One region of the Lysinibacillus sp. FSL K6-1151 genome, then DNA from elsewhere that is predicted to be linked to it. Evidence: riboswitches for the same ligand, from Rfam matches in the RefSeq annotation. Region 1 holds a riboswitch; the other holds the start of a gene.
What was found. Region 1 has a riboswitch for cobalamin ahead of MHI04_RS20575 (hypothetical protein). Riboswitches for the same ligand answer to the same signal wherever they lie in the genome.
Positions count from the first base shown of each region.

Region 2: another riboswitch for cobalamin. It lies ahead of cobT (nicotinate-nucleotide--dimethylbenzimidazole phosphoribosyltransferase); the one in region 1 lies ahead of MHI04_RS20575 (hypothetical protein).

Region 1 covers NZ_CP152040.1:4,257,784-4,265,981, forward strand. Annotated here, with positions in the region: gene MHI04_RS20560 (MATE family efflux transporter) at 1-824, opposite strand, end outside; gene MHI04_RS20565 (tyrosine-protein phosphatase) at 975-1,742, opposite strand; gene MHI04_RS20570 (ABC transporter substrate-binding protein) at 1,885-2,835, opposite strand; gene MHI04_RS20575 (hypothetical protein) at 2,819-3,376, opposite strand; cobalamin riboswitch at 3,529-3,729, opposite strand; gene MHI04_RS20580 (glutathione peroxidase) at 3,829-4,374, opposite strand; gene MHI04_RS20585 (hypothetical protein) at 4,456-5,004, opposite strand; gene ytvI (sporulation integral membrane protein YtvI) at 5,095-6,153, shown strand; gene MHI04_RS20595 (C40 family peptidase) at 6,348-7,481, opposite strand; gene MHI04_RS20600 (AarF/UbiB family protein) at 7,826-8,198, opposite strand, start outside.
Region 2 covers NZ_CP152040.1:1,214,401-1,222,598, reverse strand. Annotated here, with positions in the region: gene MHI04_RS05715 (methionine gamma-lyase family protein) at 1-1,202, opposite strand, end outside; gene MHI04_RS05710 (trimeric intracellular cation channel family protein) at 1,552-2,157, shown strand; gene cobT (nicotinate-nucleotide--dimethylbenzimidazole phosphoribosyltransferase) at 2,232-3,287, opposite strand; cobalamin riboswitch at 3,381-3,557, opposite strand; gene MHI04_RS05700 (DMT family transporter) at 3,630-4,484, opposite strand; gene MHI04_RS05695 (hypothetical protein) at 4,773-5,168, shown strand; gene MHI04_RS05690 (rhodanese-like domain-containing protein) at 5,700-6,002, opposite strand; gene hfq (RNA chaperone Hfq) at 6,099-6,329, opposite strand; gene miaA (tRNA (adenosine(37)-N6)-dimethylallyltransferase MiaA) at 6,427-7,329, opposite strand; gene MHI04_RS05675 (alpha/beta fold hydrolase) at 7,316-8,198, opposite strand, start outside.

The sequences.
Region 1 (8,198 bases):
TTCATAGCATATTGTCGTGCTGCCAGTGTTTCTGCTCCTAAATATGTCGCATAATATAAAAAGACAATCTGACAAAACTGATAAAGTACCTGCTCAAAGGCAGAAGGTAAACCAATGTTTAATATTTTCCTTACATATTCCTTAGAATAATCAAAATAATAGTGTAGCTTCACGCGTACTTCCATCACTTGATAGAGCAACCAGAAAAACACTAGTACAGCTAATCCCCGACTAATGACCGAAGAAATAGCCGCTCCTTTTACACCAAGCTCTGGTAAACCTAAATTCCCAAAAATCAGACCATAGTTTAGCACAACATGCAAGATATTCATGCCAAGTGATACATACATCGTTTGCTTCGTCCAACCATGTACACGAATAATTGCAGCAAGTGCATTAATAATAGCCTGTAGAAAAATAAAACTCCCGATGATAACTAAATAACTTTGTGCATAGTGAAGTACTTCTCCCTGCAAGTTCATCATAGTCATTAAATGTTTTGCAAAGAAGAAAAATAGAATACTCATTAACAGTCCAACAACCAAATTCATTGTGACAGCTAAAGCCGATATTTTCGCTGCTTCAAAAAAACGTCTTGAACCTAAATACTGTGAAACGACAATGGATGCACCATTCCCTACCACTTCAAGAATCAAGATCGCAATATGGATATATTGATTGGCTGCACCTACTCCGGATACAGCATTATCTGATAAAGCACTGAGCATAAAAGTATCGGCTAATCCCATTAACATAAATAGAAATACTTCTAAGAAAATAGGCCATGTTAAATGGAATAGACTTAACTTATTTGTCTCTTTCATTGTCTCTGCCAATACTTTCACTTCTCCTATATTTTTCTTAAAAATCTATTGTATCTTATCATAAATTTTCAGACTGTAAAGAGGTTTATAGGAAGACAGCGCTTCCACATAAAAAATCCCTCTCACACAGATATGTGAAAGGGGTCATTGTTATGTTAAGCAATAAGCTTGCAATTGCTCTCGTCTAGCAATAGTTAGGCCAAACTCCTGCTCTAAAAACTTAGTCTTTGAGCCATAATGGTAATCCATAGCATCCAATGCTGCTTGTAAATAGTCTTCTCGAGCAGACATTAATGCATAGAATTGCTGTAATTCTTGCTCATTATATTGATGTTGAATAGCCTGTGCCATTCTGTCTACCATTGGACGTAAATGGATATTCGTGTTTAAATAGTCTTCCATAATCGTCTCCTCAGGTACATCTAAGGCTAGCAAAATAAGAGCTCCCCCTATACCTGTGCGATCCTTACCAACTGCACAATGGTGGACAAGACCCAAATTGTCAGGATTTTGTATGGTTTTCATTAACTCTTTAAAAGAAGGATTATTAAACGGCATCTGTGCATAAAAATCTCGGAACATTTCGGGGCTTACTGCTTTATAAAAATCTCTACCACCAGCATTTGTAGGCATTTCAAATGTATGATTGCCCTTCGCTGGTATTTGAATATATTGAGCGTGTGAGAACATAGGGTTAGGATTATGGTGTGCCTCATTATTATCACGATAATCAAAAATGGTTTTAATCCCTAATGTTTCAAATAGCTCTTTATCCGCCAACGTCATTTTCCCAAGAGCCGCTGAGCGGTAAAATAAACCGTTCTTGACAATGCGCCCATCCCTTGTCCTATATCCCCCCATATCTCGAAAATTATAAACTGCCTCAAATGGAATTATCTTTGTCTCTAACTGTTCCAATTACTACACCTCCTAAAATTATCGAGCACTCTTACTTTTATTTTATAGAACTAACTCAATTAATTCCAATTTTCACACTAGGAAATAACAACCCACATAAAAATGGCTAGCTGTCAGTATACAGCTAGCCTTGAATGGTTTCTTATTTAAATAACTCTGGATAGACAGCCTTTGCTACTAGTTCTACGGCTTCCCCAATACGTGGGCCAGGTCGATTAGAGATATCTGTATCAAGAGTCTGTACTGCTTTATTTTGAACTGCTGTCACTGTATTCCATCCATCACGTGCAAGTATTTCACCTATTGGATCCTCTGTGTAGTTTACTGTCGTTAAAATAACATCTGGGTTTTTCACTATGACATCTTCCTCAGAAACTTGTGCCCAGCTGCTCAAGTCAGAAAAAACATTCTTAACATTGGCTGCATCTAGTATTTCTTGCTGGAAAGTACCAGAGCCTGCTGTATAAATATCGGGCTTAGGACTAATTTCTAAATAAACATTTTTCGGTGCTTTTACTTCCTTCACCTTTGCTTTAACGTCAGCTAATTTCGCTTTAATCTCTTCGTTTACTTCATTTCCTTTATCTGCAACACCCATTACAGCTGCGATCTGTTCGATGTCACCATAAACATCATCGAATGTAGCTGCTGATTGAATAACAAACACTTTGATTCCAGCATCTTCAAGTGGTTTCATTGCTTCCTTATCACCAATCGTATAAGCTATAACAACATCTGGCTTCAACGCTATGATTCGTTCACTGTTAAAATTCACAGAATCAGAAACCCGTTCAATTTTCTGTGCTTCCTCTGGGTAAGTATCATACTCAGTTGCTCCTACGATTTTATCACCAACACCTAGAGCAAATAAAATTTCTGTATTACTTGGTTGCAATGATACAACTGTTTTTGGTACTTCTTTAAACTCTATTTCTACACCGCGATCATCTGTCACTTTGTAGTTTGTTTGCTCTGTTTGTTGTGTATCCTGTGAAGCGTCTTTATTTTTAGTATCTACTGAAGTACCACAACCTGCTAAAATCATTGCAAGGAAGAGTACTGTTAGCCATTGAACATTAAATAATTTCTTCATTATTATTCTCCTTTTTCTTTTTCATCGGATATGATTTACTAATAAATGATATTTCAGCTATCCCTGCTTGTTGATTCATAAAGACAGCCATAACGAAGCAGACATTGGCTAATAGGCCTAAATAATCAAAAAGAATAGCTGGAACCTCTCGTTCTTCCGATACTTTGTGTAATGTACGATATGATTTTTTGGCTTCACTACGGCAAAGATGTAGAGCAGCAGCAGCCTCCGTACCTTGAGGTAAAACAAAGTTTTGTATCTCTTCCTTCACATGACGAACATAAAAATCATAGCGCTCACTTAACCAAGCAAGATCCTCTTCTGTTACAGCTAGTTTTCCACGAACCGAGCCATTGACATGGTAGGCCATAGGTAAAATAACCATTAAATCTTCTACAACAGCTTGTACATCCTCTTTCTTAACTGCAGCTAAAGCAACTCCCAAATGCGTAGTCAGACTGTCTGTTCGAATCTCAAAATCAACCGTCGAAGCTTTTTCACGCATAAATGGATAACAAGAATAACGTGCATCTTTTTTCACTTGCGTTCCCCCCACTTTTCATTATGAAAATTCTTGCATAAAAAAACGCCGCTCCTTTACGCAAAGGAACGACGAAAATAACATAATAATGGCCAAATTAACATGACATAGCCTATGTATTTGCCGTATATCCTCCTAGCTTCCGAGAAGTTTTTATACGTTCAAACAAAGGTCGGTCTCCTGGCTTGTACAGTTCATTACATAAAAAACGAATGTGTGATAAAGTACCTTCCCATCTCTGTTAAGACAGTGGTAAACCTTTATACTAGCTGTACTTACAGTTGCGGAAACAGCTTCGGTTTTTCACCGAATTCCCGATTATGCTTGTTAGCACCTTTATTCTGCAAGAATAATTCACTTGTAAAGCAGTTTATCATATATTAATAGGAAAAAATAGCTGTGCTTTGAATGGATCGTCACCATTTCTAAAGAATAAGATAAACAAAACTGTTTTATAGTATAGTTTCAATTGCCTGTTCAATATCAAGTTGTGAATCTGTTGGTTCAAAGCGTGCAACGGTCTTGCCGTTAGCATCTACTAAAAACTTTGTAAAGTTCCAGCGAATATTACGACCATCTAAAAAGTTTGGGGCAAGTTGAACAATTGCCTCAGCAAGCATTTTTTCCTGCATGCTCGCCTTGCCAAACTCTCGAAAATCCACTTCATGTTTTAAATAATTGAATAATGGGTGGGTAGTCTCTCCATTTACTTGTACAAGCTCAAAAATTGGGAAGGTAACGCCATAATTCACTTTACAAAGATGCGTAGTCTCCTCGCCATCTTCAGGATTTTGATGACCAAATTGATCGCAAGGAAATCCTAGAACGACAAAATTATCTTTCCCATATTTATCATACATTTTTTGTAAGTCATCAAATTGATATGTAAATCGGCATTGATTCGCCGTATTGACAATTAGCATCGTTTTTCCACGATATGTTTCCATGGATAAAATTTCACCATTAGGTTTTCGTACTAAATAATTATAAATGCTCATGTCTTAACCCCTTTTGTTTTTTCATTTATTGTTGACTATTCAATAATTTACCAAATAATTTGCACAAAAAACACCATCTCGTTACGTTGAACGGATGGCTGACTTATACTTCTGTTTAGATTTAACGTCCTGCTCTTCATTAATTAAACGATGGGCAATGTCTAATAACTTTATGTCACTTGTCTCGTCATATAGCTTTTTAAAAGATACAATAATATCATGGCGAATGTGAGTCGGATGCTTCTCATCTAAACAAGTTTGAAATCTCTTTGCTAAATAAGACACCACTAAGTCACTTTGTACTTGACCTGCTAGCCCAATTTTCCAAATAGCTTGTAATGCATTTCGAGCTGTAACGGATCGTTCATCATAAGTCACAGCCCAAATTTTTAAAAAATCCTCCAATACCCTTTCTTCTGGGTCACTTTTTGCGGCTAAGGCGCATAAAATTTGTGCAGCACGTGCACGTGCATGACCATCTTTGTATGTAAGTGCTTGTACAAGCTGTTCCCAGACTGCATATGTCCAATCTACGGGTTCCTGCAGAATTTTTATTAGTTCCTCGTAAGATTCAATATCGCGGTCATGCTCTGTTAGATTATTAAAAAGTTGCAAAATCTCTTTCTCCATAATTTATCCCTACCTTTATTGTTTCAGAACGTAATAAAATTTGATTTATGGTACACTTAACTTAATTTTTTTCTCAAAGAAGGTGAGTTTATGAATAAATTTAATGCTAGGAAAATGATTTTCCGATTGATTGTGATTCTTTCTCTACTTGTAGCTGCCTATTTTGTAATCCCTGTATCCATGCCTATAATACTTGCTGGTGTCAGTGCATTTTTCTTAGAACCCATTGTTATGTTCTTTAAAAGGCGATGGAAAATGTCAAGGAAAATTGTAGTTGCTTTTATATACATAGTGAGTGTTATTGTTATCTCTATTATTTGCTATATATCCATTACACAAATTATGTCGCAAATAATTATATTGTCAAAGCAAGCTCCCTATTATATTTCCAAGCTATCAGATATGTGGCTTCATATGCAAGAAAATATTTCTAAATACACAGAGGACTTTCCACCTGAAGTAAGTGCTTCGCTTCAAAAAACCACTATGGATTTCATAAAGAAAGTTGAAGAATCCTTTTTAAGCTTCTTTAATTATAACAAAGTTTCAGCATTCTTTTCAGAGATTCCAAGCCTATTTATCAGTCTTCTCGTTTATATGATTGCTTTATTCCTATTTATGCTTGATTTGCCCAAATTAAAGGAAATCACTTATAAATATTTAAAGCCTAACACAGCAAAGAAAATAAAAATCATCTTAAATCGTTTAAAAGATGCAACATTCGGTTATATGAAGGCACACTTATTTGTAAGCTTTATCATAGGTGGCGTCACACTTATTGGATTACTATTAATCCAACCGAAATATGCAGTTACGATGACCATTATTATTTGGTTAATAGATATCGTTCCTTTCCTAGGGTCCATTATTATATTAGCCCCATGGGGACTATACCATCTATTAATGGGAAACACAGCTATTGCTGTAAAATTATTCATCCTAGCTGCTATTTTACTTATTATTCGTCGTGTCGTCGAGCCTAAACTAATGGGCGACCACATTGGCTTATCCACTTTGCCAACATTAATTGCCATGTTCATTGGTCTACAGTTATTTGGTATCATCGGTTTACTCGTTGGCCCATTTGTTATCATTTTCTTTATTGCCTTAAAAGAGACAGGTGTCATTAAGCTAAATTTTAAAATTTAATGCACAGTCATTACGCTTCGAGCTTACCTTTAATGCTCCTCTTAAACCACTAGAAATGCAAAATAAGTGTTCATCTCTCCTCGACAAAGGAGGTAGATGAACACTAAAGCAAAATAAAAAAGGTCATCTTTGTATATTTTTTCTCTACAAAGATGACCTTTTCATCATGTCAATCGTCTATTAAATATAGAGGCTTATTGAATACGACCAAAGCCTACTAAGTATTGATTCCACCAATCAAGTGATTCAATTACGATACCATTGTTTTGAGCATCGATCATTGTGTTGTTCCCTAAGTAAATACCTACGTGAGCTACACCAGAACCATAGCTGAAGAATACTAAGTCTCCAACACGCGCTTCACTTGCTGAGATACGTTGAGTTGCTAAATACTGCTGTGATGCTGTACGTGGTAAAGAAACACCTGCTTGTTTGTATGACCACTGTACAAGACCTGAACAGTCAAAGCCTGTCGATGGGTTACTACCACCCCAGACATATGGACGTCCTAGGAATTGTTTAGCTGTTGAAATAGCATCTCCTGAAGAAGCCGTACCAGCTCCTGAGCCCATAACAATTTTTTGTGGCACGCCGCCATCATTATTTTGAGTTGCTTGTACAACTGGAGTTGCTGCTTGTAGCGCACGTAAACGGGCTGCTTCTTCTTCAGCTGCTTTACGCTCTGCCTCTAAACGTTCTTCTTCTTGTTTCGTTGCAATTTGAGCTTTTAATGCAAGTGATTTCGCTTCATTTTCAGCCTTTTTCACTTCCATTTCGCTTTCCTTTTGTTGAAGCTCTTGGAATTGCTTTTGAAGCTCTTTTTGTTTTTCATCTAATGTAGCTTTTTGTTGCTCTAAGCTTGCTTTATCTGCTTCCTGTTGATCTACCAATTCTTGGTCAGCATCCATTAATGTTTTGACCGCTACGACACGATCCATTAAATCGGCAAAGCTTTTTGCTTCAAGAACGACATTTAAATAAACGCCTACAGTATTATCTTGTGCTTGGTATGCAGCCATACGCTCACTTAAAATTTTAGAACGTTGCTCGATACGTTTTTGTGTTTCAACAATACTAGCATCCACTTCTTTAATATCAGCTTGTACCTGTTTAAATATTTTCACCTTTGCGTCGATCTCTTGTTGTAACTTTGTTAATTCTTCTTGTAATTTTTTAACTTGTGCATCAATTTCAGCCTTTTTCTCAATCATTTGTTGAGAAGTTTCTTCGGCATGTACTTCTGTTGGTTGAATTGTATTAAATAATAAGCCGCCAGCTAGTGCTAATGCTAGCACCATCGACTTACGCCATTTATTGCGCTTACCCACTGATTTTCATTCCCCTTCATCTGTCAATTTCGCTCTAGATATTCTATGTAATCACTTGAACGATTCTATTTTAATCAAATGTTCTTATATTTATTTTAGCCTTTTAAAGTTTAGCATTTTCAGCATAACTTTTATACTATTTCATGTCTATTTAATACATTAGTAAAACTCGAAATATTTCTGTAATATTTGCAAGAAAGCTACTTTATTCTACAAAACGCCACTTTATTCTGCCTATCGCTACTATTAGCTGATTCGACATTAGACCTACACATCACTTTGTAATGTTTTTGTAATATTTTATTCAAATATTTCAATGAAAAAGGTAGGGAATCAATCCCTACCTACTGCTTCATCGATCTCAGTGCTTGTATAGATAATCTCACTAACAAAATTGCACATAAAAATAAACCTAAATAAGCGGCTGTGTTTAAATATACCGCATACGAATCATGAATAAATTGTGAGATGGCTAAAAGAGCGACAGATATAATGCCAAATGTTATCCCTACTAGAAGCAGAACAAATCGAGAAAACAGATGTGTGATAAAACGTGCATTATGTTCATCCGAGAATATATCATGATGTAAAATGATTTTCCCACTTTCAACCCGTTGAATGAGTTGATCTACCCTTCTTGGCATTTTTCGCAAAGTGGGAATCAGCATGGATAGTTCCTCCTGCAGTCGCTCTTTTGTTGCCATCGGTTCTTTAAAT
Region 2 (8,198 bases), 1.6 Mb from region 1:
TCATATGTTAGTCCACCCTGGATAAAGGCTGTATATGGTGGACGGATTGGACCATCTGCTGTCAGCTCAATGCTGGAGCCTTGAATAAATGTTCCCGCAGCCATAATGACATCATCTTCATAACCAGGCATATAAGCTGGTTCTGGAGCATAATGGGCATTTATTGGAGAATTGGCTTGTATTTCACGACAGAAGGCAATCATCTGCTGTGCAGTTTGGAAGGAAACGGATTGGATTAAATCCGTACGATTTGCATCATAGCTTGGAGAAGTGCTCATTCCGATTTCCTCCAGCATAGCTGCTGTAAAGATCGCACCTTTTAAGGCTTGTGATACGACATGTGGGGCTAGGAAAAATCCTTGATAAAAATCTCCTAATGTATTTAATGTTGCCCCTGCCTCTGCCCCAATACCTGGAGATGTCATACGATACGCACATTTCTCTACTAAATCTGCACGGCCAGCAATATAGCCACCAATTTTCGCCAATCCTCCACCAGGGTTTTTAATGAGTGAGCCTGCCATTAAATCAGCACCAACCTCTGTTGGTTCCTTCGCCTCTACGAACTCACCATAGCAGTTATCTACAAAAATAACGGCATGTGGGGCTAATTTGCGCACCTTTGCGCACATATCAGCAATTTCTGCAATCGTAAAGGATGGACGTGTCGCATAGCCTTTCGAACGTTGAATGGCAATCATTTTTGTTTGCGTAGTAATGGCTGCTTCTACACCTACCCAATCAATTGCTTTATTTTCCACTAAATCCACATGTCGATAGCCTATTTTATAATCTTTCAGTGAACCGGTATCTTTGTTACCACCATCGACAATGGATTGCAATGTGTCATATGGCTGACCAGAAATATAAAGCAGCTCATCACCAGGACGAAGGACACCGAATAGACTAAGCGTGATTGCATGTGTTCCTGAAATAATTTGTGGTCGTACAATGGCAGCCTCCGCCCCAAAAACTTCCGCATAAACACGCTCTAAATTATCGCGTCCCTCATCGTCATAGCCATAGCCATTGGATGGATGTAAATGATAGTCACTTACTTGATGCTTGCGAAATGCTGCTAGCACCTTCTGTTGATTATAAAACGCCATTTCTTCTACCTTTGCATGATAGGGTCGAACTTGCTCCTCTATTTTTGACGCTAAGGATAGCGTTTGTGCTGATAAATTAGATGTAAACGTCATTCTTTTCTTCTCCATTTCACAATTGTCCCGCATTTCAATCAGTAAGATCTATCGACTCTCTAAATTGACTTCACTCATTCTAGAATTCCCTAAATAACTACTGGTATATCAACGCTTTTGACGAATGTTTTTCTTTATTTCAATAACATCTTATCAATTTGTATGAACCCCTGCAAAACTTGCCTATTGTTTCTAAGCGAATTTTACGCTAAGCTAATGTGCGGACTTACTTCAAGAAGCGTATGTAATGACTGATTTTGGCTATTAAATTCATAGATTCTGTTACGTCAAAAAAAGTCTTTTAACTTTTAAAAAAGAAGTTCATTTATTGATAGAAGGGGTGAAAGGGATGGCTTGGGAGGTTTTTAGTATTATTGGAACAATTGCCTTTGCTATTTCTGGGGCAATCATTGCCATGGAAGAAGAATACGATTTATTCGGTGTATATATACTCGGTATTGTCACTGCTTTTGGTGGAGGAGCTATTCGAAATTTACTCATCGGACTGCCTGTCACAACCTTATGGGGACAGGATATGATGTTTCAAATTGCACTAGCTGCGATTACGATATTTTTTATCTTCCCGCATCATCTGATTCAGCATTGGCATCGTTGGGGCAACTTCACAGATGCCATTGGCTTATCCGCATTCGCTATTCAAGGTGCACTCTATGCAGTGAAGCTAGATATGCCAATTAGCGCAGTCGTTGTAGCTGCTGTTTTAACAGGTTCAGGTGGTGGTATTGTGCGAGATTTATTAGCTAGACGGAAGCCGCTAGTTCTCCGTGATGAAGTCTATGGTGTTTGGGCTGCTCTCGCAGGGCTTGTTATCGGATTTGAAGTTTTGACTGGAGACATTTTCCTTTATGTATTATTTGCAGTGATTACAGCATTACGCATTCTTTCCTATATGATGAAGTGGCGTTTGCCTTTGCGTAAGTTGAATCGGGCATAGATACTGTAATTGATAAAAAAATGAATAAGCGCAAAGAGTTCATTAACTATTTGCGCTTATTTGTTATTCAGTAACTATTTAGCCAAAAGATTCATGGCTTCTTCTAATGTCACCATATTTTTCATCATAGAACAAGCGGCATCTAAAAGAGGAAAGGCTAGAGCAGCACCAGAGCCTTCGCCTAATCGCATGTTCATATGCAGCATTGGCTCTACACCAAGTAATGATGCGGCAATTTTAGCCCCTGGTTCCTCTGAAGCATGGGAAGGTATGATAAAGTCTTTTACTTTCGGTTCAATTTGATAAGCAATAAGCGCAGCAATAGTCGAAATAAAACCATCAATAATAACAGGTTTTCGGTGACTTGCGGCAGCCAGCATGATACCAGCCATAGCCCCTATCTCTAGCCCTCCAACTTTAGCTAGAACATCAATGATATCGTTAGGATTGGGGTTGTTGAGAGTAATTGCTTTTTCAATTACTGCTGCTTTATGAGCAATCCCTCCTTGACCAACTCCTGCGCCAAACCCTGTTATTTCAATAGGGTCATAGCCAGTCAAAGCAGCTAATATGGCAGTGCTCGGCGTTGTATTACCAATGCCCATTTCACCTGTTCCAAGTAGGTTGGCTCCTTTTGTGATTTCATCTGTTGCCACATGAATCCCCACTTCAATGGATTGAATAGCCTCTTCTCTTGACATAGCAGGGCCCTGTGCCATGTTATCTGTGCCATGTTTAATTTTATGAATGATAACACCTGCATCAAGCGGAATATCTTCTTTTACCCCAACATCTACTGTTACTACCTTTGCATTGGTAATGCCCGCAATCGCACAAACGCCTGTACCTCCCTTAGGAAAATTTAATGTTTGAAAGACCGTAACATCTTGTGGATTCGTTGTTATGCCTTCCTCACAAACGCCATGATCTGCTGCACAGACAATCATCACTTTTTTATCGACCATTGGATATAATTGTCCTGTTATGCCTGAAAGCTGTACGGCAAGTGATTCTAGTTTCCCCAAGCTACCTGGGGGCTTACAAAGCGCATCAATTCGCTTTCTAGCTTGGTCCATACTATTCATATCAGCCTCTTGGATATTTTGAATCGTGTCTTGTAATAATTGCATTATTGTTTCTCCTCTCGTTCTACATGAAGACAAAATAAAAAGTCTGTAGTTTATTGTCATGACAAATAAACTACAGACTTTTCCATCATCTATATACTTCCGAAGCAAGTAGGCAGGTCTCCTGGCTCAAGCTCAACATATCATCGTGCCTTCCCAGCGATTCGCTAGTGGCATTTACGATGACACTCCCTTATACAGTGGCGGGTCCGCTAAAGTTTTTCACTTTATTCCCTATTCTCCCTATTGGGCACCTAATGCTTTTATTAAACTATTTATAATCTACGACAGCGTATTTTTTCTGTCAATATTAGAATACTCGCCTTGTACCATTTCTTCGGTTACCTATTCTTTTTCTATTTCGCTTAGCAATGTTGAGCCTAATAATAGGACCGCTCCTATTATTTGTAGAAGCGTCATTTTTTCACCTATAATCATCGTGGAAATTACTAATGATGTCAGTGGATCAATATAGCTAAGAATGGCTATACTTTGTCCTTTTAACTGTGACATGCCTAAAAAGAACAATAAAAATCCAACCCCTGCATGGACAATGCCTAATGTAATTAAGAATAGGACTGACTCAAAACTGATTTTCATGACCTGAAATCCTGTAGTTCCAAGTAGATAGAAGCTAAGGAAAAATGCTGCTAAAGAAAGTTGAATCATTGTATTTTCTGGTTCCTTTAAGCCGCATATAAATTTATTTGTCAATGTTAGCGCTGTGTAAAAGCATGCCGCGATAAGACCGTAGACAATGCCTATAAAATGCTCACTGTCCCCAGTGCCTTGACTTTGGACAATCAAATATAGTCCGATAAGAGCCACACAGACATACATTATTTTTCTGCCAACTAGCTTCTCTTTTAAAATAATTGGAGATAAGCAGATAACGAGTACTGGTGCAAAATAATAACTCAATGCAGCATTGGCAATCGTTGTTGCTTTATAAGCCTGAAATAAAAAAATCCAGTTCCCACACAAGGCGATACTAGAAAGTATTAATTTCCACTTATTTTTTATAATCTCTAATTTCGAAAAATTCCCCTTTTTATAAATAAAAATCACTACTAAAAAACAAGCACCTATTAAACTCATCCAAAAAGCAATTTCACTTGAAGTTAACGGAATATACTTGGCAAAAACACCAACTGCTCCAAAAATAATCATGGATAATACAAATGCTAATTTTCCGCTCATTACAAATACCTACTTTCTACGTATAAAGTATTAACCTATACAGTAGAATCTATTGAAAATGAGCAAACTGTTATTGTATGCCTAAACAGTAGATTCTACTGTAAAGACATTGTTGGGGGTGCTATTGAACAAAACATACAAAATCCCTCCTTCACCTACATAATTGTAACATATTTCTGAAAATTAAAGAGTAAGTTTTATAAAGAAAGGGGTCACTAATCCCTTCATACTATTATGAGTATGTACAATATAAGGTAGGTCATAAATTTTCTTTGAGGAGGAGTTAGGATGAATGCAAGAGAATTGAGAAATGCCATTGCGGAGACTTGTGAAAATTATGATAGTCACTACGCTCAGTTAGTGAAACCAATCAATCAGTTATTAATGAATGTCGATGCTAGTATAAGTAACGAAACAGCGAATATAATCATCGAAAATTTGAAGTTATATTATAGCGGGGATAAATACATGACGGAATGTCACTTCGATGAGAGTGAAAATTTCTTAAAAGATGGTCTTGAACTTCTTCAAAAGGGGGATCTTGCGAATGGTGCTTTACAAATATATGGTGCTGGTTTAAATTTTTCCAGTTATGCTTTAAAGGTTCGTGGGCAAAAAAATGTGAATCCGTATATTAACTTTGAAAAAAATTTCAGCCTCATCATGAACACACTCCGAAAATAAGTATATAAAAAAGGTGATGTCAATGATAGAAACAGCCACTTTGAAAAGCGAGAGGTTGATTTCCGTTCCAGCGTCCTTTCAGGGGGCGTCCGATGATGAGCCGCTTCACTCACTGCGTTCGCTCCAAGGTCCCCTCTGTGACGCTAAATCCCCTAGGAGTGACACTGGCTCCACTCCAATCAACCATATGTAAAAGTGGCTTTTCCTTCTCTTTCATACGAACCGTAGTGAACAAAATAGCCCATTATTTGTCTGATGAGAGAAAGGATAGCCCTTTATTTTCAATGTGAAGAAGTGGTAAGTAACAACACCCCTCCATAAAGAGTAGTGAATACCTTTGCTAAAAAGGTACCATTTTTATGCATTGGAATGGAAGGCTACTTGACTCCCGTGGGATAGTGAGACAGGCGAGCCTCTGCACGGAGGAAGCGGCTCGGCGCTCGCCCACAGGAAAGCAAGTAGCCTGCAACGGAAATCCATTTTCACCCTTCACAAAAATGCTATGGATGGTTTTATTTTTCATTATGTCATTTATTTAAATTCTAATTCCCCATCGTAAGCTAGCATGCCGCCTTCAAGATTTGTTACATCAAATCCTTGCGCTTCTAAATAAGCACATGCATTAGCAGAACGAGCACCAGCCTTACAAACAACAATATATGGCTTTTCTACGTCTAATTCCTCTAAACGTTCCGGGATTGTCCCAAGGGCAATGTGCTTGGCACCAGGAATCATGCCGTGTGCTACTTCATCCTCTTCACGTACATCAATAATATATAGGTCCTCATTTGCATCTAATCGTTCTAGTAATTGTGTTGTTTCCATTGATTTCATGAACTTTTTTCCTCCAAAATTTCAAATTCCACTTACATTATAGCTTGTAACAAAAAAAACAGCCAGTGTGGTGAACACAAGCTGTTTAACAATTTTTTATCCTTCTGTCTCTAAAAACTCTATTTGTTTTGCTGGAACGAATGTAGAAATGGCGTGCTTGTAGATTAGGTGCTGCTTATTTTCAGCATCCATTAATAAAACTGTAAAATTGTCATATGATTTCACAGTCCCTTTTAACTGAAATCCATTTAACAGAAATACAGTTACAAAAACACTGTTTTTACGTAGTTGGTTCAAGAACGTATCTTGCAAGTTGATTGATTTCATCAAATAGCCTCCCCACTAACTTTCTACCTCTTCACTCCTATAGTAGCATGTTCTACCAATTTATCAATTAGTAATTTTTAGAAATTTTTCTTAATTATTATAATTGTTCATCCGTCGTAATAAAATGGACATCCATTTTATTGCGAAAATAGGTAAGTTGTCTTTTTGCATAGCGGCGTGAATTTTGTTTTAAGCTATCAATAGCTTCTTCGAGGGTACATTTGCCATCCAAATAATCATACAATTCCTTATAGCCAATTGCTTGTATGGACTGCACATTTCGAATATTTTGCTGCCATAAACCTTTGACTTCTTCTAAAAGGCCATTGTCCATCATTAAATCAACACGACGGTTAATGCGGTCATAAAGCACTTCACGGGTCATATTTTGACCTAACCCCAAAATGACATGCTTATAAAGAGGTACTTCCCCTCGGTTTTGTGCTTCAGCTGCTTTGGATACACCGCTTAATTCCAGCATTTCTAATGCACGAATGACACGACGCGTATTGTTTGGATGAATCGTCTCCGCTGTTTGAGGGTCTAGTTGTTTTAATTTATCATGCATTGCCTCAGGGCCAAGCTTTGCTAATTCATCATAGTAGGCTTTTCGTGCTTCCTCATCAACTTTCTCATCAGTAAATTGGAAATCATAGAGGACCGCTTGTACATATAAGCCTGAGCCACCTACTATAATGGGTAATTTTTGTCGAGATTGGATTTCTGCAATTTTTGCTCGGACTAATTTTTGATAATCCGCTACTGAAAAAGATTCTGTCGGCTCTAAAAAACTGAGTAGATGGTGTGGTACGCCCTCCATCTCTTCTTCCTTAATTTTAGCAGTCCCAATATCGAGTCCTTTATAAATTTGCATGGAGTCGCCATTAATGACTTCACCGTTATATTTTTTCGCCAGTTCAATGCTTAAAGCTGTTTTACCAGAGGCAGTTGGTCCTACAATCGCTACGACCTCTGCCTGCTGTAATTTAGTTTCTATCATATTTTTCTAACCACCGTAATAATACTTGAAAGACCGCTTCTTGGTTGTCTTCATTTAAAATTTCATGCCGTTTGTCCTCAAATAAATAAACCGTTACATCTTTTACTCCTACTGTTGCCAATTGTTCAGCAACTGTGTAAACGCCCAGCCCCTGTTCGCCAACCGGGTCTTTACTTCCGCTTATCAAGAGAATGGGAAGATTTTTTCTCATTTTTGCTAATTCTTTTTTACGATTAAGTGTTGCAAAGCCCGTTGTTAAATCGACAAAAAATTGATTGGTTGGAATAAAGCCACAATATGGGTCATCTATATACTTCTGCACCTCTTGTTGGACAGAACATAGCCAGTCATAGGCCGTCTTTGGATTTGGAAACTGTTTATTAAAGCTACCAAAACTCAATTGATTTAGCAGCTTACTTTCAGTTTCTTTCCCTAGCCCCTTAGCTAATACCTTGGCTACGATATTTCCAACAGCATGCAGAGCTGTCACATTTCCCGTACCACAGAGAATAACATTGTCTACTTGTTCACCATACAGTTGAATATATCGTCTAGTAATGAATGACCCCATACTATGACCAAAAATAATGAATGGTACATTTGCATAAGGTGCATGTAATTGCGTGACCACTTCATGGGCATCTTCTACCACACGCTCAAAACCGTTCTTTTCAGCAAAAAAACCTAACGTGCCATTATAGGCCGCCGTTTCACCATGACCACGATGATCGTGCATCGTCACAGCATAGCCTGCCGCATTGAGTGTTTTAGCAAATGTTAAATAGCGACCACTGTGCTCTGCCATACCATGCAAAATGTGAATATGACCAATACATGGCGTTGTGGGCTCCAATGTTCGAGTAAAGACA